One region of the Kitasatospora sp. NPDC089797 genome, then DNA from elsewhere that is predicted to be linked to it. Evidence: riboswitches for the same ligand, from Rfam matches in the RefSeq annotation. Region 1 holds a riboswitch; each other region holds the start of a gene.
The links. A riboswitch is a leader RNA that binds a small molecule or an ion and turns the genes downstream of it on or off. The one in region 1 is predicted to bind cobalamin.

Region 1 (9,671 bases):
GAATTCGCCCCGCTCATCATCACGCGCGCGCCCGGTCCGATGCCGCGGCGGGCGAGGATTTCGGCGGTGTCGAATACCCGGGCCGTGATTTCTCCGGCCTCCCAGTTGCACCCCTCGGGCGAGACCAGACTCCTGGAAACGGGCACCTTGCGCTCCTCAATACCAGGCGATTCCAGGCGACTATCCCATACCACGGGAACACTGTCGAGACTTCCCGAGAATTCCCCGGGAATGCGTGATGATTGAGCACGAAGTGACGGATGGGGAATGCCGGGGCAAAGTTTTTCGCAAAAGAAGTAATTTAATAAGCATATTGCAGGATGGGGTGACGGGAATCACACCGACCTGGCCCGATCGGCCCGCCCCCGGGCCCGTCGGGCGCCTCCGGGGGTCACCGCCCCGCATCCCACCGGCCGCCCGGCGGCGGACCGATCCTGAACGCAAGTCGGACAAAGTAGGATGGCTGAACTCCCGCGCTACGCGCGAAGAGTTCCATAATTGTTCTACTTTGTCCGATTCATCTCCCGCTTCACACGCACGGAGCCACCCTCATGGACGATCTGTCCACCGCCGACAACGCCGACGGCGCGATAGAGACCCGCGGTATTGAACCCGTCCCCGAGCACGAGCGCCGGGGCAGAGTCCGCGAGCTCTTCCCGACCTGGGTCGCGGCCAACATCAGCGTGCTGCTGCTCACCATGGGTGCGGCCCTGGTCGTGTTCAACCGGCTGAACTTCTGGCAGGTCCTGATCGTCGCCGCGTGCGCCGCCCTGGTCTCCTTCGGGATGGTCGGCGTGCTGTCAGTCTCCGGGAAGTGGGGCGGGGCGCCGGGCGCGACCCTCTCCCGGGCCACCTTCGGGGTGCGCGGGAACCTGTTCCCGGGCGCGATCCTCTGGATCGCCCGGTTCGGCTGGGAGACGATCAACGCGGTCACCGGCGCCTACGCCGTGCTGACCGTCCTCGACCTGCTGTTCGGCGTCAAGAGCAACACCGCGCTGATCGTGGTCACCCTCTTCGCCTTCGTCGCCTGCACCTTCCTGGTCTCCGGGATGGGCCGGAAGGCGCTGAACGTCTGCAACACCTGGTCGACCTACCTGTTCGGCATCTTCAGCGTGCTGGTCCTGGGCTACCTGGTCGCGACCATCCACTGGAACGAGGTCTTCGCCAAGCCCGCCGGCACCACCGCGATGATGATCGCCGGCATCGGGACCATCGCCGCCGGCGGCATCAGCTGGGTCCCCACCGGCCCGGACTTCGCCCGCTACCTGCCCCACCGGGCCTCCGGCAAGAAGATCGTCGGGGTGACCGTCTCCGGCGCCGCCATGGTCGTGGTGCCGATGGTGCTGATGGGCGCCGTCATGGCGGTCGCCTCCCCCGGCCTGGCCGACGCCGCGGACCCGGTCTCCTTCCTGGGCGACCTCCTGCCGACCTGGCTGGCCGTGCCCTACCTGCTGACCGCGATCGTCGGCATGCTGCTGATCAACAGCCTCTCCATGTACTCGGCCGGCTTCACCGCGCAGACCATGGGCGTGAAGCTGCCGCGCGCCATGGCCGTCAGCATCAACGCCGTGATCTCGCTGGTCGGCGGCCTGCTGCTGATGCTGGTCGCGAAGAGCTTCCTGGGCTCCTTCATCACCTTCCTGATCCTCCTCGCCGTCTCCTTCTCGGCCTGGATCGGCGTCTACGCGGTGGACATGTACCGCCGCCGGACGCGGGCCGTGCGCTACGACGCCGAGGCGCTGATGGACACCACCCGGACCAGCCGCTACTGGTACACCGGCGGTTTCTGCTGGCAGGCGATGGTGGCCTGGGTGCTCGCGCTGCTGGCCGGGCTCGCCTTCACCAAGTGCGACTGGTTCGCGGGCCCGCTCTCCGACACCCCGATCGGCCGCTACGGGCTCGCCTGGGCGGCGACCATCGTGATCTCGGCCGCGATCATGGCCGTGCTCCCCACCCCGCGGGAGAACGTCCCGGCCGGTGCCGGGCAGCCCGCCGAGGCCCCGGCGGAGCAGGGCGAGAAGGTCACCGCCTGACCGCACGCACCGACACCCCCGGACCGCCCGGTGGCCGACTCAGCCGAGTCGCCGCCGGGCGGTCCGGCGTTCCGGCCGAGTCGACCGAGTCCGCCACCGGGTGGTCCCGAGCGGTCCCGGCTGCGAATTCCCGACAGGGGCGGGACAGTTCCTGCGAATACTGCGAACCGCGGTCGGTGGTACGTTCGCAGGAACGGGCAGGAAGGGAACGGTACGGCCATGGCACGTCCCACCGGGCGGAAGGTCTACGCCCACGCCAAGCTCCGCCGGCTGCGCCGCGAGCACGGCATGAACCAGGTCGAGCTGGCCCGCGAGCTCGGGATCTCGACCAGCTACCTCAACCAGATCGAGCACAGCCAGCGCCCGCTGACCGCCGCCGTGCTGCTGCGGATCTCCGAGGTGTTCGGGGTCGACCCGGAGTTCTTCTCCGAGGCCGAGGAGGAGCGCCTCGGCACCGACCTGCGCACCGCGCTCGCCGACGAGGCCTGCGGCGGCGCGGTCCCCGCGGAGGAGATCGCCGAAGTCAGCCGGGACCACCCCGAGCTGGCCCGGGCGCTGGTCGCCCTGCACCGCAGCTACCGCGCGGCCCTCGCCCGCGTCGCCGACCTGGGCGAACCCGGCGGCGGGACCGTCGGCGGGGCCATCCGCCCGGCCGAACCCCACGACGAGGTCCGGGACTTCTTCTACGCCCACCACAACCACATAGCCGCCCTGGACGAGGCGGCGGAGCGCACCGCCGAGCAGCTGGCGACCACGACCGCGGGCCGCACCGCCGCCGCGCTGGCCGCCCGGCTCGCCGAGCGGCACGGCGTCCGGGTGGTCGAGGCGGACCGGCAGCCGGCCGACCACCAGCGCGCCGCCGACCTGCGCCGCTACGACCCGGCCACCGGCGCCCTGCACCTCTCCCCCTGGCTCACCGACGGTCGACGCGCCTTCCAACTCGCCACCCAGCTCGCCCTGTTGGAACACCGCCCGCTGCTGGACACGCTGCTGGCGGCGGCCGAGCCCGACCTCACCTCGCCGCAGGCCGTCGACCTCGCCCGGATCGGCCTGGCCAACTACTTCGCCGGCGCCCTGCTGATGCCGTACACCGCCTTCCACGCCGCCGCCGAGGACCTGCGCTACGACATCGAGCTGCTCCAGGCCCGCTTCGGCGTCGGCTTCGAGACGGTCTGCCACCGGCTGAGCACCCTCCAACGCCCCGGCCGGCGCGGGGTGCCGTTCTCCTTCCTGCGCGCCGACCGGGCCGGGAACATCTCCAAGCGCCAGTCCGCCACCGACTTCCACTTCTCCCGCCTGGGCGGCACCTGCCCGCTGTGGACGGTCTACGAGGCCTTCTCCGCCCCCGGCCGGGTCCTCACCCAGGTCGCCGAGATGCCCGACGGCAAGCGCTACTTCTGGATCGCCCGGACCGTCTCGCACGGCGGCCACGGACACCGCGCACCGCGCAGCGAGTTCGCCGTCGCGCTCGGCTGTGAACTGCGCCACGCCCACCGCCTGGTCTACGCCGAGGGCATCGCCCCGAACGCCCCCGGCGCGGCCACCCCGATCGGCCTCGGCTGCCGGATCTGCGAACGCCGCGACTGCGCCCAGCGGGCCCGGCCGCCGGCGGGCGGGCGGCTGCTGGTCGACCCCGACCGGCGCGGCCGGGTGCCGTACCCCGTGCTGGCCGAAGGGCCCGGGGCCTGACCACGGCCCGACCGGGGCCGGGCCCGCCTGTAGGGTTGCCGTGCTGGTGGTTCACCGGGCGCCCCGCGCTCCCGGGGAGGCAAGAGGGAACCCGGTGACGCCGTTCACACGGCCAGTCCGGGACTGCCCCGCAGCGGTGAGCGGGAACGACCGCCGTCATCCGCACTGGGCCCGGGAGACGGGCCCGGGAAGCGACGGCCAGTAGGTGTCCGCCCCGTCGACGTCGACGGCGGCCGGACGGGCCCGCGAGTCCGAAGACCTGCCACCGGTGCGCACGCCGAACGGCGGCGTGCGCGCTCCGGGGCCCCGCGGGAGGGCCGCGTGGCCCTCGTACGGACCCCGGTCCGGCGTGACCGTCAGCCGGCACGCCGCCCCGGACACCGCTGCGCGCGCCGCCGTCCTCCCCGCTCGGCACCCGACCGGGACCACTGGGACGACTGGGACTTCTGCATGGACCACCTGACCGACGGCGCACGGCTGCCCTCGCCCCGCGGCGCCACCGAGCCCTACGGGCCCTGCGTGCTGCTCAAACACGGCGAGGTGGTCCTCAAGGGCCGCAACCGCCAGCGGTTCGTCCAGCGCCTGGAGGACAACCTGCGCGTCGCGCTGCGCGGGATAGGCGGCTCGACCTGGATCAGGACCCCGCATACCATCACCGTGCTCGGCGGGCAGGTGCCCGTCGCGGACCTGGTCGCCCGGGCCCGCACGGTGGTCGGGTTCAGCTCCGTCGAGCCGGCGCTGCGGGTGCCCAGCACGCTGGAGTCCGTCGAGGCCAACGCCCTGGCGGTGCTGCGCGAGGCCTGCGCCGGGCGCACCGGCACCGGCTTCGCCGTCCGGGTCCGGCGCCGGGACAAGGGCTTCGCCCTCACCTCCACCCAACTGGAGCGGCACCTCGGCGCGTTCCTCCAGCCGCGGATCGACGGCCTGCGGGTCGACCTCACCGCGCCCGACGTCACCCTGACCGTGGAGATCGAGCACCGAGAGACCTACGTGTCGGCCGAGCGCCACCCCGGGCTGACCGGGCTGCCGGTCGGGTCCAGCGGGCGGGCGCTGGTGCTGCTGTCCGGCGGCTACGACTCCCCGGTGGCCGCGCACCGGGCCATGCGGCGCGGACTGGCCTGCGACTTCGTGCACTTCAGCGGTGCGCCGTACACCAACCCCTCCTCGGTGTACAAGGCGTACGCCCTGGCCCGCGAGCTCAACCGCTACCAGCCGCCGGGCGAGCTGCACGTCGTCTCCCTCGGCAAGGCCCAGAAGCAGCTGGCCGTCGCGGGCGCCGGGCGCCTCCAGGTGGTCGCCCAGCGCCGGCTGATGGTGCGCACCGCCTGTGCCCTGGCCGGCGCCACCGGGGCCCAGGCCCTGGTCACCGGCGACAGCCTCGGCCAGGTCGCCAGCCAGACCCTCGCCAACCTGGCCGCCGTGGACCAGGCCGCGACGCTGCCGGTGCTGCGCCCGCTGATCGGCTGGGAGAAGCAGGAGATCATCGACCAGGCCCGGGCGCTCGGCACGGCGGAGATATCCGTCCTGCCGGACGAGGACTGCTGCAGCCTGCTCGCCCCGCCCCAGGTGAGCACCGGGGCGCGGCTGGGCCAGCTGCGGGCCGTGGAGAAGCGCCTCGACCTGGACGAGGTGGTCGAGGCGCTGCTCGCGAACGTGCAGGTGATGCGGCCCGGCCAGGAGGACGAGCCCGCGCCGGTCGCCGACGCCGGCTGTTCCGTGCCCTCCTGAGCCCGACCCCGACCCCGGTGCCGGCCCGCTACACGCTGGCCGGGACCGGCCGCTGGCCCGGCCCGTCGTACTGGGCCAGCGGGCGGATCAGGGCGTTGTGGGCGAGCTGTTCGGTGATGTGGGCGGTCCACCCGGTGATCCGGCTCATCACGAAGATCGGGGTGAACACCGGGGTGTCGAAGCCCATCAGGTGGTAGGCCAGCCCGGCCGGGTAGTCGAGGTTGGGGTGGATGCCCTTGCGCTCCAGCATCGCCCGGCGCAGGGCGGCGTGCAGGGCGGCCAGCCGGGCGGCCTCGGGGTCGGCCGAGCCCGCCACCAGGCGGTCCAGGGCGGCCTGCATGATCGGGACCCGGGAGTCCCCGTGCTTGTAGACGCGGTGGCCGAACCCCATGATCTTGCGCTTGGCGGCCAGCGCCTCGTCCAGCCAGTCGGCGGCCCGGGCCGGATCGCCGATCTCGTCCAGCATGTGCATCACGGCCTCGTTGGCGCCGCCGTGCAGCGGGCCCTTGAGCGCGCCGATCGCGGCGGTGACGGCGCTGTAGAGGTCGGAGAGGGTGGAGGTGACCACCCGGGCGGTGAACGTCGAGGCGTTGAAGCTGTGTTCGGCGTACAGCACCAGGGAGATCTCGAAGCAGCGGACCACCTCGGGGGCGGGCACGGTGCCGAAGCACATGTGGAAGAAGTTCTCGGCGTAGCCGAGCTCCGGGTCGGGCGCGATCGGGGCCAGGCCGCGGCGGCGGCGCTGGTCGGCGGCCACCACGGTGGGCAGTTTCGCCAGCAGGGTCAGGGACTTGGCGAGGTGGGGGGCCGGGCGGCCGTCGTCCTCGGTCGGGTCCTCGGCACCGAAGAAGCTGACGGCGGTGCGCAGCACGTCCATCGGGTGGCAGGTCTCGGGCAGCTTGGCCAGGACTTCGGCGGTGGTCCGGTCGAGCGGCCGCAGGGCGCGCTCCCGGGCCCGGAACTCGCGCAGCCGGGCCTCGTCCGGCAGGTCGCCGTACCACAGCAGGTAGGCGGTCTCCTCGAAGGAGCGGTGGGCGGCGAGGTCCTGGACCGGGTAGCCGCGGTAGGTCAGGGAGTTGGTCTCCGGGATGACGGTGGAGATCTCGGTGGTGTCGACGACGACACCGGCGAGGCCGCGATGGATCTCGGACATGGTGCTGGTGCCTCCGGTGCGTCAGGTGCCGGGCGGAAGGGTGAAGTCGAAGACGGCCGAGTCGAAGGCCGCGTACTCCTGGTAGCCGAGGAGTTCGTAGAGCCGGGAGCGGGGCTGCATGCGCGGGAGCAGGGAGGCCTGGGTGCCCTCGGCGGCGATGGTGCGCAGCCCGTCCTCGACCGCGCCCATGGCCAGGCGCAGCAGGGTGACCGGGTAGAGGGCGATGTTGTAGCCCAGCTCCTCCAGGGTGCGGGTGTCCAGCAGCGGGGTCTTGCCGAACTCGGTGAGGTTGGCGAGCAGCGGCACGTCGACCGCCTTGCGGAAGGCCTCGTACTCCGAGAGGTCGGCGAGCGCCTCGGGGAAGATCGCGTCGGCGCCGGCGTCGACGTAGGCCCTGGCCCGGTCGATCGCCGCGTCGAGTCCCTCGACCGAGCGGGCGTCGGTGCGGGCCATCAGCAGGAAGTCCGGGTCGCGCCGGGCGTCCACGGCGGCCCTGATCCGTCGGACCATCTCCTCCCGGGAGGTGATGGTCTTGCCGTCGAGGTGGCCGCAGCGCTTGGGGTTGACCTGGTCCTCCAGGTGCAGGCCGGCCAGCCCGGCGTCCTCCAGGAGCTGGACGGTGCGGGCCGCGTTCATCGGCTCGCCGAAGCCGGTGTCGGCGTCGATCAGGACGGGCAGGTCGGTGACCCGGGTGGTCTGCTGGGCCCGGGCGGCGATCTCGGTGACGGTGGTGAGGCCGATGTCGGGCAGGCCGAGGTCGGCGGCGAGGACGGCGCCGGAGAGGTAGACCGCGTCGAAGCCGGTGTCCTGGACGAGGCGGGCGGAGAGCGGGTTGATCGCGCCGGGGATGCGCAGCAGCCGTCCGGAGGCGAGCTGTTCGCGGAAGGTGCGGCGGCGCTGGGCGGGGGTGGTGCGGGTCTGCAGCAGGCGGGTGGGCGCCGGGCTGTCGGTCGCGGGGGTGTCGGGCGCAGGGGTGTCGGGCATCAGAACAGGCCCTTCGGGAGGGTCGCGTCGTACGTGCGGACGGCCTCGGTGTCGACGGCCGGGAACAGCTCGTCGAGGTCGGCCGCGTGCAGTTCGGCGAGGCCGGCAGCGGCGGTCAGGAAGCGGTCCTGCTGGGCGGGGGCCACGATGCCCTCGCTGAGCGTGCGGAACTTGCGCTGGTAGGCGGGCCGGTCGAAGGGCCGGGCGCCGGCCGGGTGGGCGTCCGCGACGGCCAGCTCGTCCTCGATCACCGACCCGTCGTCCAGGGTGATCACCACCCGGCCGCCGAAGGCCCGGCGCTCCGGGTCCGGGTCGTGGTACCGGCGGGTCCACTCCGGGTCCTCCACCGTGCTGATCCGCTGCCAGAGTTCGACGGTCTCCGGGCGGCGGGCGCGCTCGGGGGCGTAGGAGCGCTCGTGGTGCCAGACGCCGTCCTCCAGGGCGACGGCGAGGATGTACGGGATCGAGTGGTCGAGGGTCTCGCGGCTGGCCGTCGGGTCGAACTTCTGCGGGTCGCCCGCGCCGGAGCCGATGACGTTGTGGGTGTGGTGGCTGGTGTGCAGGACCACCGAGCGCACCCGCTCCAGCGGGCCCGTCTTCTCGCGCAGCCGCCGGGCCAGGTCGATGATCGCCTGGGCCTGGTACTCGGCGGAGTGCTCCTTGGTGTAGGTGTCCAGGATCGCCCGGCGCGGCTCGTCGGCCCCGGGCAGCAGCACGGTGTAGTCGGACTGCGGGCCGTCCAGCATCCAGGCGAGGAAGCCGTCCTCGCCCTCGTAGACCGGGGACGGCGAGGTCTCGCCGCGCATCGCCCGGTCCACCGCCTCGATGGCGGCCTTGCCGGCGAAGGCGGGCGCGTAGGCCTTCCAGCTGGAGATCTCGCCCTTGCGGGACTGCCGGGTGGCGGTCGTGGTGTGCACGGCCTGCTGAACGGCCTGGTACACGGTCTCCGTCGGCAGCCGCAGCAGGGTGCCGATGCCGCAGGCGGTGGCCGCGCTCAGGTGGGCGACGTGGTCGATCCGGTGCGCGTGCAGGCAGATGCCGCGCACCAGCGCCACGTGCACCTCGTACGCCGCGACGATGCCGCGCAGCAGGTCCGCGCCGGTGCGGCCGGTGTGCTGGGCGACGGCCAGCAGCGGCGGGATGTTGTCGCCGGGGTGGGAGTAGTCGGCGGCCAGGTAGGTGTCGTGGAAGTCCAGCTCGCGCACGGCCGTTCCGTTGGCCCAGGCCGCCCACTCGGGCGGGACCCGGTGCCCGGTGCCGAACACGGTCGCGCCGGGGGCGGTGGCCCGGTGGGCGGTGGCCTGGGCCCGGGCGACCGCGACCGGGCGCCGCAGCAGCGAGGCGACCGCGACGGAGGCGTTGTCGATGACCCGGTTGACGGCCATCGCCGCGCTCCCGGGGTCGAGCTCCTCGGTCGCGGTGGCGACGGCGGCGAGCTTCCAGGCGAGCTGCTCCTCGCGGGGCAGCCGGTCGGCGCTGGGGTGGACACGGACGTGGTGCTCGATCACGGGACTCCTCATGAGCGTGCGACTCAGGGGTTACGTGAACGAGCCTGCCCGCCGGACGGCCGGTGAACCAGCATGCCAAGGTGTGGAATCCGTACCCGATCGGTCTGCGAATCTGCGGATCCTGCGGACGGCGGTGTCCCGGGGCGCGCGGTCGGCCCGGGCGGCGGTCAGTCGCGCGTCCGGCAGTCGGCGCAGATCCCCGCCAGCTCGACGGTGTGCTGGACGTCCGCGAAGCCCGAGGTCGCGGCGACGTGGTCGGCCCAGGCCTCCACCGGGGCGGCGTCGACCGGTCGGCTGAGCCCGCACCGGCGGCAGATCAGGTAGTGCCGGTGGTCGGCGCCCGGCCGGTGCCGGAACAGCTTCTCGCCGTTGGTGTCGCGGACCACGTCGGCCCGGCCGACGGCGGCGAGCGCGGTCAGCGTGCGGTAGACGGTGCTCAGGCCGACCCGGGAGCCGGCGGTGAGCAGGCCCGCGTGCAGGAGCTGGGCGCTGACGAAGTCCTCGCAGGCCGCCAGGGCCCGGAGCACCTGAGCGCGCTGCGGGGTCAGCCGGCCGAGTCCGTCGTTCGGTGCGCTC
Region 2 (9,671 bases), on a different contig from region 1:
GCCGCGGGCCAGCAGGGCGGTCTCGACGGCCTTCTGCTGGGCGAAGGCGAGCCAGCGGGCGATCTGCGGGTCGATGTCGCGCTCGGCGGCGGCGTCGATCGGCACGTGCAGCAGGGAGCAGGACGGGGCGACGTCGACCCGGTCGGCCAGGCCGAGCAGGGTCGCCAGGGTGGCCAGCGACTTCTCCAGGTCGTTGATCCAGATGTTGCGGCCGTCGACCACGCCCGCGACCAGTCGCTTGCCGGGCAGGCCCCCGGCCGCGGCCAGGTCGTCCAGGTTGCCCGCGGCCGGGCCGGTGAAGTCCAGCGCCAGGCCCTCGACGGGGGCCTTGGCGAGCACCGGCAGGGCGTCGCCCAGGCGGTCGAAGTAGCTCGCCACCAGCAGCTTGGGCCGGTCGGTGAGGGCGCCGAGCTCGCGGTAGACGCGGGCGGCGGCGTTCAGTTCGGCCGGGGTGCGGTCCTGCACCAGGGCGGGTTCGTCCAGCTGCACCCACTCGGCGCCGGCGGCCTTGAGCGCGGCCAGCAGCTCGGCGTAGACCGGCAGCAGCCGGTCCAGCAGGGTGATCGGCTGGAAGTCCTCGGCCACCCCGGGGGCGGGCTTGGCGAGCAGCAGGTAGGTGACCGGGCCGACCAGCACCGGCCGGGCGGTGTGGCCGAGCGCGAGCGCCTCGCGCAGCTCGCCGACCGGCTTGGCCGGGTTCGCCGCGAAGGCGGTGTCCGGGCCCAACTCCGGGACGAGGTAGTGGTAGTTGGTGTCGAACCACTTGGTCATCTCGAGCGGCGCGACATCCTGGTTGCCGCGGGCCATCGCGAAGTAGCCGTCCAGCGGGTCGGCGTCGACGGCGTCCCGGTGCCGGGCCGGGATCGCCCCGACGGCCACCGAGGCGTCCAACACGTGGTCGTAGAACGAGAAGTCGCCGGTCGGTACCTCGCCGATGCCCGCCTCGACGAGCGCGGCCCAGTTCTCCCTGCGCAGTTCGGCGGCGGTCTGCTGGAGCGACTCGGCCGTGACCGCGCCCTTCCAGTAGCCCTCGATCGCCTTCTTCAGTTCCCGGTTACGACCCTGGCGGGGGTAACCGTAAGCGGTGGCCACGGTCGCCGCGGCTGCGGACTTCGCTGTCAAGGGACTCTCCTTCGCGAGCCTGATTCCTCATGGTCCCGGGGACGGCACGGGGGCGCGAAGGGATGACGTACCGCACGGACGACCGTGCACGGGCACGGCTCCGCCTGGTATGTACGCCGACCCGCCCTCGAGGTCACCGGATGGCCGCGCGCGAACTCGGTCGCGCACGGACAGCGGGCAGGTCTTCGGACTCGCGGGCACGACCGACCTCCGTGGAGACGAAGGGCGGACACCTAGTGGCCGTCGCTTCCCAGACCCGTCCCGGGTCCAGTGCGTATGACGGCGGTCGTTCCCGCTCACCGCTGCGGGGCAGTCCCGGACTGGCCGTGTGAAAGGCGTCACCGGGTTCCCTCTTACGACGCCCCGTCTGGCGGACGGGGCGAACCAGCTGTACGGGCAAGCCTAGAGGCAATCTCCTGGAGCCGGGCCAGTGAATCACTCGATCGTCCGCATGGTGAGACGACGTCAGCGCGGCGGCGCTTCGCCCCCGAAGTCCCGGTTTTGCCTTATTGCAACCTCTTCGCAGCTGCAAACGCTTGTCGACCGAACGAGCGAGCCCCTACGGTGTTCCCCGCGTTCCCCGGGGGGCGCCCCCATCGAGGAACCGGAAAGGCCCGCACGCATGACCCTCACCGAAGAACCCCCGTCGTCCTCCCTGCCGCTGCCGCCCCGTTGGCAGCGCGGGGACACCGTCCGCACCGCCGCCCTGCTCGGCGTGATCGTCGCCATGCACGTGGTCGCCTTCGGCATGCTGTTCCTGCTGGTCGCGCCGAACCACTACACCATCGGCACCCAGACCTTCGGCGTCGGGCTCGGCATCACCGCCTACACCCTCGGCATGCGGCACGCCTTCGACGCCGACCACATCGCCGCGATCGACAACACCACCCGCAAGCTGATGGCCGACGGCCAGCGGCCGGTGTCGGTCGGCTTCTGGTTCGCGCTCGGCCACTCCACCATCGTCATGGCGATGGCCGCCCTGGTCGCCGGCGGCGCCCAGATCGTCGGCACCCTGGTGGACGACCAGTCCGCCACCCACCAGTGGCTGGGCGTCATCGGCACCAGCGTCTCCGGCACCTTCCTCTACCTGATCGCCGCGCTCAACCTGTTCGCACTGGCCGGCATCTACCGGGTGTACAAGGCCATGCGGGCCGGGCAGTACGACGAGAAGCAGTTGGAGAAGCACCTCGACGAGCGCGGCTTCATGAACCGCATCCTCGGCAGGCTCACCAAGTCCATCCGCCGCCCCGGCCAGATGTACCCGGTCGGAGTGCTGTTCGGCCTCGGCTTCGACACCGCCACCGAGGTCGCCCTGATGGCCATGGCCGGTTCCGGCGCCGCCTCCGGCCTGCCCTGGTACGCCATCATCTGCCTGCCGCTGCTGTTCGCCTGCGGCATGAGCCTGTTCGACACCCTCGACGGCACCTTCATGAACTTCGCCTACCACTGGGCGTTCTCCAACCCGGTCCGCAAGGTCTACTACAACCTCACCATCACCGGCCTCTCCATCGCGGTCGCCTTCGTCATCGGCACCATCGAGCTGGTCAGCGTGCTGCACGAGAAGCTCGACCTGACCGACCCGGTCACCGGCTGGATCTCCGACATCAGCCTGGACAACGTCGGCTACCTGCTGGTCGCCATGTTCGTGGTGGTCTGGGCCTGCGCCCTGGCCTACTGGCGCTTCAGCAACGTCGAGCGGCGCTGGGCCGCCCGGGTCGACGCCCAGGACTGACCCACGCGCAGGCACGGCGAACGGGCCCGGCGGACTTCCTGTCCGCCGGGCCCGCGGCGTTCCCGGTCAGCGCCGCTCCAGCCGGGTCCCGCTGCGCAGGGTGATCGACATCAGGTCGCTGGGGCCGTCGAGTTCCAGCCGGTGCCAGCGGCCGCGCGGGACGACCACGGCGTTGCCCGCCCCCAGCCGGACCGTCTCCTCCTCGGCGCCGTCCTCGACCGGCCGGAAGAACACCCGGACACCGCCGGCCAGGCAGCACACCGCCTCGTCCGCCTCCGGGTGCATCTCCCAGTGGTCGGCGTGGACGTCGGCGTCGGTCTCCACGTGGAAGGTCGCCAGGTGCCAGGTGCCGGGGTCGCCGTCGACCGTCCGGCGCCCGGCGGCCCGGACCCCGCCGTCGGTCCGGATGTGCAGCGCCGCGGCGAACAGGTCGACGGCGGCGATCGGGGTGGTGGTCATGAGCGGGTTCCTTCCGGTCGGGATGCGGTGCGGGGTCCCCCGAGGCAGTTTCTATACGCGTAAGGAAACTACCTCCGGAGGCTCACCGCTGTCGAGCCGCCCGTACCCGGCGGGGCATGATGAGCGCATGCAGCAGCCCTCCCCCGCCCCCCGCAGGGCCCCCGGCCGGCCTCCCCGCATCTCCCGGGAGGAGGTCGTCGGGACGGCCCGGCGGATCGTGGCCGAGGAGGGCGTCGGGAAACTGACGATGCGCCGCCTGGCCACCGACATCGGCAGTACGCCGATGGCGCTCTACCACCACGTCCGCAACAAGGAGGAGCTGCTCGTCCTGCTGCTGGACGACTACGCCGCCCGCACCCTCCGGCCCGTCGAGCTGCCCGCCGACCCGCGCGAACGGGTCCTCGCCGCGGCCGCCGCGATCCACGACGCGCTCGCCGCCTGCCCCTGGATCGTCGAAGTGCTGGCCGCCGACGACCTGTTCTCCACCCACGCGCTCTGGTTCGTCGAGCGGATCGTCGACGGGCTGGTCGACTGCGGCCTGACCCCGGAGCGCGCCGTCCAGGGCTACCGGGCGATCTGGTACTACACCGCCGGGGAGATCGTGGTCCGCACGACCGCCGCCCGGCGCCGGGCCGACGACGACCGCCCGACCTACCGGGAGCAGGTCTTCACCGGCCTCGACCCGGCCCGGCACCCCCGCCTCGCCCAGGTCGCCGACCACTGGGAGGACCTCACCGCCCGGGACACCTACCGCGACGGGCTGCGCGCCCTGGTCGCCGGCCTGCTCGCCGCGGGCTGAACCGCCCCCGGCCGGACGCCCGGGCCCGCACGCCCGACCGGCCCCGCCGACGACGGGCCGCCACCGGCGCCCCGGGAGGCGCCGACCCCGGCCACCGCCGATACTGGGGCGGCGACCCGAGGCGAGCCCGGCGGCCGGTAGCGGCCGCGGCCCGGCGCCGCCGAACCCGAGGAGCGTGCCGTGACCGGACCCTCCGTACCCGAATCAGCCACCGGCCCCGTCGTGGTCGGCTTCGACGGCTCCCCCGAGAGCCTGACCGCCACCGAGTGGGCCGCCCACGAGGCACGGCGCCGCGGCGTCCCGCTGGAAGTGCTGGAGGCCCGGCCGGCGCACGGGCGGGACGCGGCCGTCAGCGACCAGGCCCACCAGCGGGCCCTGGCCCACCTCGCCGAGCGCGAGTCCGCGCTGCGCGTCCTGGCGCCCGAGGTCCCGGTCTCCTCCACCCCGGTGTCCGCCGACCCGGTCGAGGCCCTGGAGGCCGCCTCGCAGCACGCCGCCCTGCTGGTGCTCGGCTCGCGCGGACTGGGCGCCCTGCGCGGCTTCCTGGTCGGGTCGGTCAGCCAGGAGGTGCTGCGCCGCTCCGCCTGCCCGGTGGTGCTGGTCCGCGCCCGGGAGGACGAACCGGCCGGCCCGGTCACCGTCGGCATCGACCTGGCCCACCCCACCGACCACGTGCTGGGCTTCGCCTTCCGGGCCGCCGCCCTGCGCGCGGCCCCGCTGCGCGTCGTCCACGTCTGGTCCCCGCCGGCCGGCAGCGAGTACATGGCCTTCGACGCCATCGGCGGGCTGGAGGGCGAGCTGGCCGGCGTCGAGTGGAACGGCCTCGCCGAGACCCTGGACCCCTGGCGGACCCGCTACCCGGACGTCGGGGTGAGCGCCGACCTGGTGCGCGGCAAGCCCACCGTCGACCTCGTCGACGCGGCCTCGGCCGCCTCCCTCCTCGTCATCGGCCGCCGGCTGCGCCACCTGCCGCTGCGCCACCACCACCTGGGCCCGGTCGCCCACGCCGCGATCCACCACGTGCACTGCCCGGTCGCCGTCGTCCCCTACGGCTGACGGGCCCGGGCCCCGCGGGCGCGGCCGGGGCCCCCGCGGGGATCAGCCCAGGAGCTTCGCCAGCACCCGGTCGAGCGCGCGGATGTCCTCCGCCGGCAGCGCGAGCAGGGCGTCCGGCGGGGTGGTGAGGATTCCGGTGGCCAGCGCCGCCTTCGCCTCGCCCTCCTCGGTGAGGTGGACCAGCTTGGAGCGCCGGTCGGCGGGGTTGGTGATGCGCTCGGCCAGGCCGCGCCGCACCAGGTCGTCCACGATCACGGTGGTGTACGGCGGGTCGGCGGTCAGGCGTTCGGCCAGTTCCCGCAGGGTGATCGGGCCGGCGGCGAGGCGGCGCAGGGCCCGGACCCGGCCGAAGCTCATGCCGAGGGCGTCGGCGACGGCCTTGCGGCGGTTGTGGCGCTCCAGCACGAGCACGTTCATCCCCTGCCAGACCCGGCCCGCCAGCTCGGGGTCGGCCGCACCCGCCTCCGGGTGTCCGCCGGTGTGGGGGGCGTCCATCAGGCGTCCACCTTCTCCTTCGCCGTCCTGGTTCCGGCGCCGACCTCCTCGGCGGCGAGCCGCGCCGCCGTGCGCTCGGCCGTCGCCCGGGCCCAGCGGCCGGAAGTGAGCGTACCGGCGACCAGCACGGCGACGCCGCAACCGGCGATGATCCACCAGGCCGTCCGGGCCGCCCCGACGAAGGCCGCCGGGCCGGCGTCGGCCGCGCCGGCCATCAGGGCGCCGATCACGGCCACGCCCAGCGACTGGCCGACCTGCCGGCTGGTGGAGGCGACGGCCGCCGCCACGCCCGCCTGCGCACGCGGCATCCCCGACACGGCGGTGTTCGTGATGGGCGCGTTGACCAGGCCGAAGCCGATGCCGAAGAGCAGGAAGGCGAGCACGAGCAGGCCGGTCGGCAGGTGCTCGGAGTAGCCGACCGCCTGGAGCACGGCGCTCGCGCTCAGGGCCGTCCCGGCCAGCAGCAGCGGGGTGCGCGGCCCCCGGGCGGCCACCATCCGGCCGGACAACGGCCCCGTCACGAGCGCCATGACGGCCATCGGCAGCATGAACAGCCCCGCGTGCAGCGGGTCGAGCCGCCGGACGTCCTGGAGGTAGAGGGAGCTGACGAACAGGAAGCCGCCGAGTCCGGCGAAGGCGGCGACCGCGATCACGGTGGCCCCCGCGAAGGGCGCGGAGCGGAAGAACCGGAGGTCGATCAGCGGGTCCGTGCGCCGGGGCTCGTACCTGAGCAGGCCCAGCAGCGCGACCACGGCCAGCGCCGCGCAGCCGAGCACCACGGGCGAGGTCCAGCCGCGCTGCGGCGACTCGATGATCGCGTAGGTGAGCCCGGCGAGCAGCACCACGACCAGCAGCTGGCCGACCGGGTCCGCCCGGCGCGGGCGGGCCGCCCGCGACTCCGGGACGTACCGGCCGGTCAGGAAGAGCGCGGCGAGCCCGACCGGGACGTTGATCCAGAAGATCGCGCGCCAGCCGGCCGACTCCACCAGCGCCCCGCCGATGAGGGGCCCGGCCGCCATGCTGATGCCCACGACACCGCCCCAGACGCCTATCGCCTTGGCGCGTTGGCGGGAGTCGGTGAAGGTGTTGCTGATGATCGACATGGCGACGGGGTTGAGCATCGATCCGCCGACCGCCTGGAGCATCCGCGCCGCGATCAGCCAGCCGAGCCCGGGGGCCAGGCTGCACAGCAGGGACGCCGCGCTGAACACCACCAGCCCGATCCGGAACACCCGGCGCCGCCCGATCCGGTCGGCGGTCGAGCCGGAGAGCATCAGCAGGCTCGCCAGCACCAGGGTGTAGGCGTCGATCGTCCACTGCAGCCCGGACACCGAGGTGTGCAGGTCGCTCCGGATGGCGGGCAGGGCCACGTTCAGGATGGTGACGTCGAGGCTGACCATCAGCAGGCTCAGACAGCAGATGGCGAGCACGAGCCACGGCCGTGGCCGGGCGTCGGACATGAGGGCGCTCCCAGGATTGATTGTGTTGCTGTCATCATTGTGTCCCTACAACTAAACCGGCGGCAACCCTCCCCCGGGAGGGCCGAGGCGCCCGCGCCCCGACCGCACGTCCGGAAGTGCCCTCCTCCTCCGGGCGAACTCCCGATATAACGGGGGCGAAGGGAACCGAGGAGGCATCAGGATGCAGGCGAGGAAGCCGCAGGAGACGGCCGGCCGCCCCCGGCAGGAGGCGGGCGCGACCCGGCGGGCCGCCACCCGGGTGGGGCCGGGGGCAGGAGTCGGGTCCCCGGGGACCGCGACCGACCTGCAGCGCACGGTCGGCAACGCGGCGACGGGGCGGATGATCGCGGACCGCCGGGGCCGCGCCGGTGCGGCGGTCCAGCGGGTGCCGGACCCTCCGGCCGCCAGGCAGGTGCGGCCCGAGTTGACCGTGCACAACGTGGCGGCCCGCAGCACGGCCGGCACCTTCGACGGGGAGCGGGTCACGCCCGGCCCCCGGGCCGGCATCCTCCGGAGGATCGTGTGGCAGGACCACCTGGCCGCCATCTCGGAGGTGTGCAGGAAGCACAAGTACACCATCGCCGTGCGCGAGACCGGCGTGTACTCGATCAAGCGGATCGGGGAGGGGGCCAAGGCCAAGCCGCACACCATCCTGGAGAAGTCGATCAAGCCCGGCTCGGTCGAGAAGAAGTACCAGGCCGACGAGGCGGAGCGCGTCCTGAACTGGCTGAAGGACAACGACCTGAGCGGCTTCGTCGGCCACTGGGGCCCGGCCGGCCTGCTCGGTGTGCGGATCGACAACCCGCCCGGCGGTCTGCACCCCGACATCGTGCACACCGGCACCGGGGGCGAACCGTACGTGCCGATCGACATGACCGTGGAGGGCGGCGGCGAGGCGCTGGAGCTCCTGAAGGCCGACCCCCGGTGGAAGCAGTACCTCTACACCGGGGACTACGACCTGCACGAGGCGTACTCCGCCCAGGGCGGCACGAGCGGCGGCCAGATCCCGGAGGCCACCCGGGAGAAGGTCGACCTGCTGAACCGGCTGAACGCCGGGATCGGGAAGAACGCCCACCGGGAGCCGGTGGCGCGCACCGGCAGCGTGGCGCTGGAGCACGGCCGGGTGCACAAGCAGGAGGGCTCCGACCACGCCATGTTCCAGCACGGCGACCAGGCCACCTACCGGATGAACCAGTACCTGGAGTCGGAGGTGGCCCGGCACGCGACCCAGCTGATCCGCGCGGTGGCCACGGAGTCGGACGAGCCGCTGGCCTGGTGCCGGATGGGCCAGTGGTACGTGACCAGGGACAAGCGGGAGCACGCGCTGCTGCGGGAGGCCTGGGGCCTGAAGGTGCCCCACACCTGGGGCGACGCCGAGGTGGACCGCACCGAAGCCGGCGGCTACCACACGACCCGGTACACCGGCTGACCCGCCGTCGCCGAGCACCGAGGCCCCCCTGGACGCAGCGCGCTCAGGGGGGCCTCCTACGATCGGTTGGCATTCCCCGGCGGGCGCGCGGCACCCCGTGTGCCCGCCGGCCCACGCCCGGCACGACACGACGGCCCCACCGACGGCGATGGGGCCGTGCACCGAGGAGGAACCTCCATGCAAGCCCGGAAGATCGGCGCGGCCGCCGCGACCGCGGTGGCGGTGCTCGCCGCCCGCGACCTCCTGCAGAAGAAGCACGCGCTGCTGCGGAACTTCCCGGTGCTCGGGCACGCCCGGTACCTCCTGGAGACGATCGGCCCCGAGCTGCGGCAGTACATCGTGACCTCCAACGAGGAGGAGCGCCCGTTCAGCCGCGACCAGCGCACCTGGATCTACGCCTCGGCCAAGGAGCAGAACAACTACTTCGGCTTCGGCACCGAGCTCGACGTCGAGCACGTCCAGGGGCACGCCTACGTCAAGCAGCGCACCTTCGCCGGCACCCTGCCCGACCTCCACGACCCGCAGTCCCCGCTGCCCTCGGCCAAGGTGCTGGGCGGGCCGCGCGGCCGGGCCGGGGCGTTCCGGCCGGCGAGCGTCGTGAACATCTCGGCGATGAGCTTCGGCTCGCTCTCCGGCGCCGCCATCACCGCCCTGAACAAGGGCGCGGCGGAGGCCGGCACGATGCACAACACCGGCGAGGGCGGCCTCTCCCCCCACCACCGCCAGGGCGGCGACCTCGTCCTCCAGCTCGGCACCTCGTACTTCGGCTGCCGCAACGAGGACGGCTCCTTCGACCTCGCCAAGCTGAAGGAGGTCGTCGCCGGGGCGCCCGTCAAGGCGATCGAGATCAAGCTCTCCCAGGGCGCCAAGCCCGGGCTGGGCGGGATGCTGCCGGGCGCGAAGGTGACGCCGGAGATCGCCGCGATCCGCGGCATCCCGGTCGGCCGGGACTGCGCCTCGCCGTCCCGGCACTCCGCGTTCGGGGACGTCGACTCGATGCTGGACTTCGTCGAGCTGCTGGCCGCCGAGACCGGTCTGCCGGTCGGAGTCAAGAGCGCGGTCGGCGAGCTGGGCTTCTGGCAGGAGCTGGCCGCCCGGATGGCGCGCGGCGACCGGGGC
Region 3 (9,671 bases), on a different contig from region 1:
GACGGCCCAGCCGTTGGAGTCGGTGTTCACCCCGTACATCGCGTTGAACGCGCCGGTGGAGCCCATCTTGGCCTTGAGGAAGCCCTTCGCGGCGAGGACGGCGCTGTCGGTGTTGGGCACCCCGCCCACGCACAGCGAGGCCATCGCCGCGCCGGTCATGTCGACGTCGCTGGGCTGGCCGAGCGCGGTCGGGTTGCCCGCGGCCTTGCTGTAGTTCCAGCCGCCGTCGGTGTGCTGGTTGGCGCGCACGACGGCGGTGGAGGCGTCCAGCAGCGGCCGGGGCACCCGCTGGGCGCCGGCCTGGGTGCGGGCGCCGCCGAGGGCGAGCAGGGCGAAGACGGTGCCGTTGAAGTTGGCGGAGGGGCCGAAGTAGCCGGGCTCGGCGGTCTGCCAGTACGCGACGGCGTCGGCGATCAGGTTGCGGCCGGGGCCGACCCGGGCCGGGTCTATGCCCGCGGCGTAGGAGTTGAGGATGCCGCGCTCGTAGTCGGTGACCACCGGGCTGGCGTTGGGCCAGGTCGGGGCGGCCAGCTGGTTGCGGTAGACCAGGCGGGCGTTCTTGGTGGCGTCCCCGCCGGGGGTGACGTCGGCGGCGGCGGTGCCGGCGGCGGCGAGGGCGCTGAACGCCCACTCGTTGGACAGGCCGCTGCCCGCGTAGCCGCCGTCCGCGCCCTGGAGGGAGCGCAGGTAGGCGACGCCGTTGGTGACGGAGGTGGTGATCTGGGCCGGGCTCGCGGTGGCCTGGGCCGGGACGGCGCCGGCGAGCGCGGTGCCGGCGGCGGCCAGGGCGGCCACGGCGGTGGCGAGGCCGCGGTGGAGGGTGCGGGTCATGGAAGGGCTCCTGGGGGGTGAGGGGCCCCGACCGTGCCCGTGCGTCGGCGGCGGGGGTGCCGTCGGCGCGAGGGCGGCCGACGCCCGGATCGCGTGGACGGACTTCCGCGGAACAGTGCGGCCGCCGGGCATCCGGGCTCGCGGGTCGACAGCGCCGCCCCGCACACCGTTGCGCGTCAGCCCCGGATTTGCACCGGGTTCCCCCGCTCGGCCGAGCCGGGACCTTACCGCATCGAGTTCGAACGAGCCGTGATGCAGACGATATGACGAAACGTTGACCCCGGTCGGGCGGCCGTGGTCTGATGAAGCGTTTTTCCTCCAGGGGAGTCAGGGGAAGCCGGTTCGAATCCGGCGCTGTCCCGCAACCGTGTGCCCGGCCCGACGAGTTCTGCGAACCCGTCCCGGCGGGCGAGCCGGAATGCCTGCGCCGTGGAGCACGCACGAGCGTCGTCGAGGACTGCGACGCGGTACGGCACAACCCTGCCCGGGGGAGCCCTGCTGCGCCCCCGTGTCCCCGTCCGGCGCCGCAGTCACAGGGGAGTTCGTTCCGTGCCGGTCCACAGACACCGTCCCACCGCGTGGCGGCGGGGAGCCGCCGTCCCGGCGGCCGCCGCCGCGCTCGCGCTCACCGCGGGCAGCCTGGTCCTGACGGCACTGCCCGGCACCCCCGCCCACGCGGACCCGCTGGACCAGTGCACGGCGACCTCCGGAGCCGTCGTCGCGGTCGACTTCGGCCCCTTCGGCGGCGGCGTGGTGCGCGGCTGCGACGCCCACCCCACCACCGGGATGAACCTGCTGCACACCGCCGGGTTCAGCACCACCGGCACCGTGCACGACGGCCCTGCCTTCATCTGCCGGCTCGGCAACCCGGCCTTCCGCGACGGCACCCAGTACCCCACCCCGGACAAGGAGGCCTGCGTCAACACCCCGCAGGCGACCGGCTACTGGTCGTACTGGATCGCCCCGGTCGGGCAGGACCACTGGTCGTACGCCACGCTCGGCGCGATGTCGCAGCGGCCCGCGCCCGGCGAGGTCGAGGCCTGGGTCTACGGCGGCACCGACGTCGGCGGCACCTCCGGGTCCCCGACCTTCACCCCGGACTCGGTCCGGGCCAAGGGCGGAACGGGCGGCTCGCCGTCGCCGACCTCCTCGCCGTCGCCGACCTCCTCGCCCTCGCCGACCTCCTCGCCGTCGCCGAGTGCGACTCCTACTCCGACACCCACGCAGACGCCGAAGCCCCCCAAGGCCGACCTGCCCGCCGCCGCCCGCTGGCTGGTCGCCCAGCTGACCGGCGGCGACCACGTGGCCGACGCCACGGGGAAGACGCCGGACTACGACGCCACCACGGACACCGCCTTCACCCTCGCGGCGGCCGGCGGGCAGGACGACACCCTGCGCAAGGTCGTCGCCTACCTGGCCGCCCACACCGACCAGTTCGCCTTCCCGGGCGGCCCGAAGGCGGCGCCCGTCCCGCGCGCCGTCGCCCAGCTCGCCCTGGTCGCCGAGGTGACCGGCGGCGACCCGCGCGCCTTCGGCGGCCACGACTTGGTCGCCGCGCTCACCGACCACGTCTGCACCGCCCAGGGCAAGCTCGGCGCCTGCACCGCCGCCGGGGACTTCGAGGGCGTCACCTACCCCGTCAACCAGGCCCTCGCCCTGCTCGCCCTGGCCCGGGCCGGCGCCGCCCTGCCGCCGACCGCCGTCGCCCGGCTGACCTCCGCCCAGTGCGCCGACGGCGGCGTCTCCGCCGTGATGATCGCCCCCGGCGACCACTGCGAGGGCGACCCGAGCACCACCGCCCTGACCGCCCTCACCCTGCGCCGGGCCGGCGCCGCGCCCGACGCCGTCAAGCGCGCCGACGCCTGGACCGCCGCCCAGCAGAAGCCCGACGGCGGGGTCTGGCCGTACTCCTGGGCCGGGGCCGCCGACACCTACACCACCGCGCTGGCCGCCCAGGCCCTGCGCGCCGCCGGCCGCACCGACGCCGACGCGGCCGCCACCGGCTGGGTCGCCGCCCGCCAGGTGCCCTCCGGGGGCTTCACCACCGACCCGGCCGGCACCGACGCCGACCCCGCGGCCACCGGACAGGCGGTGCTCGCCCTGGCCGGCACCGACCTCGCGGCGCTCGACCACGACCTCCACCGCAAGCCCGACCTCGCCAAGGGCTCGACCTACCTCACCGACCGGACCCGGCTGATCGGCGGCCGCTACTACGAGGGCTTCACGGGCTTCGCCGACTTCGGCCTGACCATCGACGGCGCCTTCGCCCTCGCCGCCACCGGCACCGACGACGCGGCGCTGGGCCGGATCGCCGACTTCCTGGACCAGCACGGCAAGGACGGCAACGGCCGGACGGTGGACGACTGGACGTACATCGGCACCGAGTACGCCGGCGGCGGCTCGATCGGCAAGGAGGCGCTGCTCGCCGAGGTGGTCGGCCGCGACCCGCGCGCCTTCGGCGGCCAGGACCTGATCGCCGCGCTCGCCACCGTCACCTGCGCCGCGCCCAGCCAGGCCCCCGACACCTCCTGTGCCGCCCAGGGCAACTACCGCAACGCGACCTCGGTGTTCTCCCAGTCGCTCGGCATCATCGCCCAGCTGCGCGCCGGTGACGCCGCCCACGCGGCCGAGCCGGTGCGCTACCTGACCGGCCTCCAGCACGCCGACGGCTCCTGGCCGAGCCTGATCCCGGCCAAGGGCGACTCCGACGTGGACAGCACCGCGATGGCCGCGATGGCCCTCGACCTGGTCGCCGACGATCCGGCCGCCAAGCAGGCCGTGGACCGCGCGGTCGGCTGGATCGCGGGCAAGCAGCTCGCCGACGGCGGCTTCCCGGGCGCCTCCGGCGACTCGACCAACTCGACCGCCCTGGCCGTCCAGGCGTTCTCGCTGCGGGCCGGGCAGTACGGCCCGGCGATCTCGCGGGCCCGGGACTTCCTGGCCGGGCAGCAGAACGACGACGGCGGCTTCAACGTCGCGGCGGCCGGCCAGCGCGGCTCGGACGTCCGGGCCTCGACCCAGGTGCTGGGCGGGACGGTCGGGACGTCCTTCGGCACGCTGAAGCGGCCGGTGGCGCCCGGCACGCCCCAGCCGACCGGGTCGCCGTCCCCGACGCCGACCCCGACCGACTCCCCGAGCCCGACCCCGACCCCGACGCCGTCGCCGACCTCCACGGCCGGTCCGACCGACACCCCCGCGCCGACCGCGACGACCGGGACGTCCGCTCCGGCGGGCACCTCCGGGCCCGCCGGGACGTCCGCCCCGGGCGTGACCGACGCGCCCCCGGCGGGCGCCGGTGACGCCGGTGACGGCGGTGCCCAGGGCGGGGAGGCCCGGCCGGTGGTGGCCGACCCGGCCGCCCCGAACGGCTCCGACCTGGCCCGGACCGGCAGCGACGCCACCCTCCCCGCGCTGCTCGCCCTCGCCCTGCTGCTGGCCGGCGGCAGCGCCGTCGCCGTCTCCCGCGCCCGCCTCGGCCGGGGACGGCACCGGTGAGCCGCCGGCTCGCGGGCGCCCTCGGCGCGCTGGCGCTGACCGGCAGCGCGCTGCTCGGCACGGCCACCCCGGCCGCCGCCGCGCCACTGCCGCTGGACCAGTGCACGACCACCTCCGGCGTGGTGCTCGCAGTGGACTTCAGCAAGTGGGGCGGTAAGGTGCTGCGCTCCTGCGGCACCACGCCGACCACCGGCTACGAGCTGCTCAACCAGGGCGGCTGGCGCACCACCGGCACCGGCCACGACGGCCCGGCGTTCATCTGCCGGATCGGCTTCAGCGGCAGCGAGGGCGGCAAGCAGTACCCGACGGCCGACCAGGAGAAGTGCGTGCTCACCCCGCCGGCCAGCGCCTACTGGTCGTACTGGCACGCCGACCCGGGGGACACCGACTGGAGCTACAGCCAGCTCGGCGCGATGAGCTACCACCCCAAGCCGGGCAGCGTCGACCTGTGGATCTTCGGTGCGACGAACGACGACCTGACCATCGGTCGGCCGACCATCGCGGTGGACTCCCTGCGGGCGCACAACACCGCCCCGGGCGGCTCGACCACCGGCGGCTCCGGCGGCGGGTCCAACGGCGGTGGCGGCAACGGGGGTTCGGGCAGCGGCACGACCGGCGGCTCCGGCTCCGGCACCGGCGGCTCGACCACCGGCGGCTCGACCAGCGGTGGAACCGGCTCGGGCGGCAGTGGCAGTGGCAGTGGCAGTGGCAGTGGCCGGGGCTCCGGCTCCGCCCCGCAGCCCGGCAGCGGCGCCCGTCCGCCGGCCCCCGGCCGGGCCCCCGCCCCGGGCGGCACGGCCCCGGCCGACGGCACCCAGCCGCCGACCCCGGACGCGCCCGCCTCCGACCAGCCGACCACACCCGGCGCCACCCCCGAGGAGACGCCCTCCCCGACGGCCACGCCCACCGCCACCGACACCCCGTCCGCCACCGCGACCTCGGCGAGCCCGACCACCGCCGTGGTCGACGCCGCCCCCACCGCGGACGCGCCGCACGACTCCGGCTCGGTGCTGCCGCTCGCGATCACCGTGGCGGTCGCCCTCGGCCTCGGCGGGGCCGCCGCGCTGACCGCCCGCCGGCGCCGCCGGAGGGACGGGTGACGGTGACCGCCGCCCCGCCCCGGCGGCCGGCCGACGCCACCGGCATCGGCGGCCGCCGGGCGCCGCGCACCCTGCACCCGGCCGCCTGGTGGCTCTGGGCGCTGGCGCTCGCCACCGCCGCCAGCCGCACCACCAACCCGCTGCTGCTCCTGCTGGTGCTGGCCGTGCTCGGCTACGTCGTCACCGCCCGCCGCACCGACGCGCCGTGGGCCCGGGGCTTCGGCTACTACCTGTGGCTGGCCCTGGTCGTGGTGGCGATCCGGGTGCTCTTCCGCTGCGTCTTCGCGACCGGCGTGACGGCGAGCGACCACGTGATGTTCACCCTGCCGCACATCCCCACCCCGGCCTGGTACGCGGGCATCGAGATCGGCGGCCCGGTCTCGCTGGAGGCGGTGCTCTCCTCGGCCTTCGACGGGCTGCGGCTGGCCTGCCTGATCTGCTGCATCGGCGCGGCCAACACCCTGGCCAACCCCAAGCGCGCGCTGCGGGTGCTGCCCGGCGCGCTGTACGAGCTGGGGGTGGCCGTCACCGTCTCGGTGAGCGTGGCGCCGCAGCTCGTGCAGAGCGTCCAACGGGTCGCCCGGGCACGGCGGTTGCGGGCCGGTGCGGGCAAGGGGGTACGCGCCCTGCGGGGCATCGTGGTCCCGGTGCTGGAGGACGCGCTGGAGCGCTCGCTGAAGCTGGCCGCCGCGATGGACTCGCGCGGCTACGGCCGTTCGGGCACCGCCTCCCGCGGCTCCCGCCGGGCCACCGGCACCCTGATGCTGCTCGGCATGGCCGGGCTCTGCGCGGGGGCGTACGGGCTGCTGGACGGCACCGCGCCCGGCTTCCTCGGCCTGCCCGCCCTGCTGGCCGGCGCCGCGCTGTGCTGCGGCGGCCTGGCGCTCGGCGGCCGCCGGGTGCGCCGCACCAGCTACCGGCCGGACCGCTTCCGCGCCGCCGAGTGGGGGGTGACCGGCTGCGGAGTGCTCGCCGCCGCCACCCTGTTCGGCACCGTCGGCTACGACCCGACCGACCTGGTCCCCTCGCTGCACCCGCTGAGCTGGCCCGCCCTGCCGCCGGTGCCCGCGCTGGCGGTGCTGCTGGCCGGCGCGGCCGGGCTGATCGCCCCGCCGCAGGACCGTCCCGTACCGCCGGTACCTCCGGCACCGCCCGTCGCACCCGTTCAGAAGCACCAGCCTGCCGAGGTTACGCAGTGATCCGTTTCGACCACGTCGGCGTCCGCTACCAGGGCGCCGCCGAACCCGTGCTGCGCGACGTCGACCTGCACGTGCCCGAGGGCGAGCTGTGCCTGGTGGTCGGCCGCACCGGCGTGGGCAAGTCCACCCTGCTCGGCGCCGTCAACGGGCTGGTCCCGCACTTCACCGGCGGCACCCTGCGCGGCCGGGTCACGGTGGCCGGCCGGGACACCGCCGACCACCCGCCGCGCGAACTCGCCGACGTGGTGGGCGTGGTGGGCCAGGACCCGGTGGCGGGCTTCACCACCGACACGGTCGAGGAGGAACTCGCCTACGCGATGGAGCAGTTGGCGATCCCGCCGGACACCATGCGCAAGCGCGTCGAGGAGACCCTCGACCTGCTCGGGCTGGCCGAGCTGCGCCACCGCGCGCTGCACGAGCTCTCCGGCGGGCAGCAGCAGCGGGTCGCCATCGGCTCGGTGCTCACCGCCCACCCGCGGGTCCTGGTGCTGGACGAGCCCACCTCCGCCCTCGACCCGACCGCCGCCGAGGAGGTGCTGGCCGCGATCACCCGGCTGGTGCACGACCTCGGGGTGACCGTCCTGCTGGCCGAGCACCGGCTGGAACGCGTCGTCCAGTACGCCGACCGGGTCGTCCACCTGCCCGGGGACGGCACCGTCGTGCACGGCCCGCCCGCCGAGGTGTTCGCCGGGGCCTCGGTCGCACCGCCGGTGGTCCGCCTCGGCCGACTGGCCGGCTGGCGGCCGCTGCCGCTGTCCGTCCGGGACGCCCGCCGGGCCGCCGCGCCGCTCCGGGAGCGGCTCGCCGACGTGCCCGTTCCCCCGCCGCGCCGGGCAGCGGTGGCGGGGGAACGGGTGCTGGAGGCGCGGAAGGTGGTGGTCCGCTACGGGCCGGTCACCGCCGTCCGGGAGGTCGGCCTGGAGCTGCGGGCCGGCCAGGTCACCGCGCTGATGGGCCGCAACGGCTCCGGCAAGTCCTCGCTGCTCTGGGCCCTCCAGGGCTCCGGTCCGCGCCAGGGCGGCAGCGTCCAGGTCACCGGCCCGGCCCGCGACGGCCGTCCCGGGAAGGGCGGCGACCCCAGGAAGCTCTCCGCCGCCGACGCCCGCCGACTGGTCGGCCTCGTCCCGCAGACCCCCACCGACCTGCTCTACCTGGAGTCCGTCCGGGACGAACTCGCCCAGGCCGACCGGGAGTCCGGCGCCGACGGCCCGGGCGCCCGGGAGATCCTGGACCGGCTGGCCCCCGGCATCCCGGACCGCAGCCACCCCCGGGACCTCTCCGAGGGGCAGAAGCTCGCCCTCGTGCTCGCCGTCCAACTCGCCGCCGCGCCCACGGTGGTGCTGCTCGACGAGCCGACCCGGGGCCTGGACTACGCCGCCAAGGAGGCGCTGGTGCGGATCGTCGACCAGCTCGCCGCCGAGGGGCGCAGCGTGGTGGTCTCCACCCACGACGTGGAGTTCGTCGCGTCGGCGGCGGACCGGGTGGTGGTGCTCGCCGAGGGCGAGGTGGTGGCCGACGGCCCGACCGCCGACGTCGTCACCGCCTCACCGACCTTCGCCCCGCAGACGGCCAAGATCCTGGCGCCGCTGCCCTATCTGACGGTGCGTCAGGTCGATGCGGCGCTGGAGGGGGACCGATGAGCACGGCGACGGCCGTCCGGATCCCGGTCCGCGCCGGGATCGTCGTCACGCTGGCCGGGTTCGTCGGCCTGGTGGCCTTCTGCTGGCCGTTCGTCGTCGCCCCGGGGAAGTTCGGTTCCTCGTACGCCCCGCCGCTGATCTTCGGCGCGCTGCTGGTGCTGGTCGTCGCGGTGGTGGTCGCCGAGATCTCGGCGGGCGGCATCGACGCCAAGGCGCTCGCCATGCTGGGCGTGCTGTCCGCCGTCAACGCCGGGCTGCGGCCGCTCGGCGCGGGCACGGCGGGCATCGAGACGGTGTTCTTCCTGCTCGTCCTCGCCGGGCGGGTGTTCGGCCCGGGCTTCGGCTTCACCCTCGGCTGCACCTCGCTGTTCGCCTCCGCCCTGCTGACCGGCGGGGTCGGCCCCTGGATGCCGTACCAGATGTTCGGCTGCGCCTTCGTCGGCATGCTCGCCGGGCTGCTGCCGAAGGCGCGCGGCAAGTGGGAGATCGCCCTGCTGGCCGGCTACGGCTCGGTCTCCGGCTACCTGTTCGGCTTCCTGCTCAACCTGTCCTTCTGGCCGTTCTCGCTCGACCCGAAGAGCTCCATCGCCTACCTCCCCGGCCTGCCCTTCACCGAGCAGTGGCACCGCTACCTGCTGTTCGACCTGGCCACCTCGCTCGGCTGGGACACCGGCCGCGCCGTCACCACCTTCGTGGCGATCCTGGTCGTCGGCCCCGCCGTGCTGACCGTCTTCCGCCGGGCCGCCCGGCGCGCCAACTTCGAACCCGAGGTGCGGTTCGAGGCGGCGCCGCCGGCCCGGTCGGACCGCCTCGAACCCCCGGCCACGGCCCGCACCTGAGCACCCGGCCCCCGGCCACGGCCCGCACCTGAGCAACCGGCACCTCCGCCCGCTTCGCCCGCCCCGGAAAGGCAGCCATGCCCCTGAGAACCCGCTCCCTCGGCCTGCTCGCGCTCCCCGCCCTGCTGCTCGGCGCCGCCGCGCCGGCCGTCGCGGACACCCCGGCCGTCGCCGACACCCCGGCGGCGCACGGCGGGACGACCTTCCGCCCCGACGCCGCCGCGGCCGGCTGGCTGGCCCGCCAACTCGTCGACGGCGACCACCTGGTGACCGTCTACAACGGCACCTCCTACCCCGACCAGGGCCTCACCGCCGACGCCGTGCTCGCCTTCGCCGCGGCCGGCAGCTCCGACCAGGCCGCCGCCCGGGCCACCGCCTGGCTCGCCGCGCCGGAGAACCTCACCGGCTACATCGGCGACGGCACCACGTCGGCCTACGCGGGCGCCACCGCCAAACTGCTGCTGACCGCTGAGGTCCGCGGGGCGGACACCGCGACCTTCGGCGGCGTCGACCTCCAGGCCCGGCTGCGCTCGCTGCTCACCCCGAGCGGCCGCTTCTCCGACCGCT

Region 2: linked by a shared signal. The riboswitch ahead of metE (5-methyltetrahydropteroyltriglutamate--homocysteine S-methyltransferase) and the one ahead of thiI (tRNA uracil 4-sulfurtransferase ThiI) in region 1 are both predicted to bind cobalamin.
Region 3: linked by a shared signal. The riboswitch ahead of AB0O91_RS38325 (prenyltransferase/squalene oxidase repeat-containing protein) and the one ahead of thiI (tRNA uracil 4-sulfurtransferase ThiI) in region 1 are both predicted to bind cobalamin.

The regions. Positions count from the first base shown of each region.
Region 1 covers NZ_JBFBGS010000054.1:40,232-49,902, forward strand. The annotation lists gene AB0O91_RS33235 (aldehyde dehydrogenase family protein) at 1-146, opposite strand, end outside; gene AB0O91_RS33240 (cytosine permease) at 552-2,033, shown strand; gene AB0O91_RS33245 (short-chain fatty acyl-CoA regulator family protein) at 2,253-3,722, shown strand; cobalamin riboswitch at 3,753-4,004, shown strand; gene thiI (tRNA uracil 4-sulfurtransferase ThiI) at 4,173-5,450, shown strand; gene AB0O91_RS33255 (bifunctional 2-methylcitrate synthase/citrate synthase) at 5,479-6,603, opposite strand; gene prpB (methylisocitrate lyase) at 6,625-7,530, opposite strand; gene AB0O91_RS33265 (MmgE/PrpD family protein) at 7,587-9,095, opposite strand; gene AB0O91_RS33270 (Fur family transcriptional regulator) at 9,263-9,671, opposite strand, start outside.
Region 2 covers NZ_JBFBGS010000070.1:17,412-27,082, forward strand. The annotation lists gene metE (5-methyltetrahydropteroyltriglutamate--homocysteine S-methyltransferase) at 1-1,122, opposite strand, end outside; cobalamin riboswitch at 1,281-1,526, opposite strand; gene AB0O91_RS37425 (HoxN/HupN/NixA family nickel/cobalt transporter) at 1,745-2,854, shown strand; gene AB0O91_RS37430 (cupin domain-containing protein) at 2,921-3,313, opposite strand; gene AB0O91_RS37435 (TetR/AcrR family transcriptional regulator C-terminal domain-containing protein) at 3,441-4,112, shown strand; gene AB0O91_RS37440 (universal stress protein) at 4,293-5,168, shown strand; gene AB0O91_RS37445 (MarR family transcriptional regulator) at 5,211-5,663, opposite strand; gene AB0O91_RS37450 (MFS transporter) at 5,663-7,123, opposite strand; gene AB0O91_RS37455 (hypothetical protein) at 7,305-8,552, shown strand; gene AB0O91_RS37460 (FMN-binding glutamate synthase family protein) at 8,730-9,671, shown strand, end outside.
Region 3 covers NZ_JBFBGS010000075.1:16,031-25,701, forward strand. The annotation lists gene AB0O91_RS38320 (prenyltransferase/squalene oxidase repeat-containing protein) at 1-831, opposite strand, end outside; cobalamin riboswitch at 958-1,035, opposite strand; cobalamin riboswitch at 1,122-1,276, shown strand; gene AB0O91_RS38325 (prenyltransferase/squalene oxidase repeat-containing protein) at 1,381-4,326, shown strand; gene AB0O91_RS38330 (hypothetical protein) at 4,323-5,426, shown strand; gene AB0O91_RS38335 (CbiQ family ECF transporter T component) at 5,423-6,625, shown strand; gene AB0O91_RS38340 (ATP-binding cassette domain-containing protein) at 6,622-8,265, shown strand; gene AB0O91_RS38345 (ECF transporter S component) at 8,262-9,104, shown strand; gene AB0O91_RS38350 (peptidase) at 9,182-9,671, shown strand, end outside.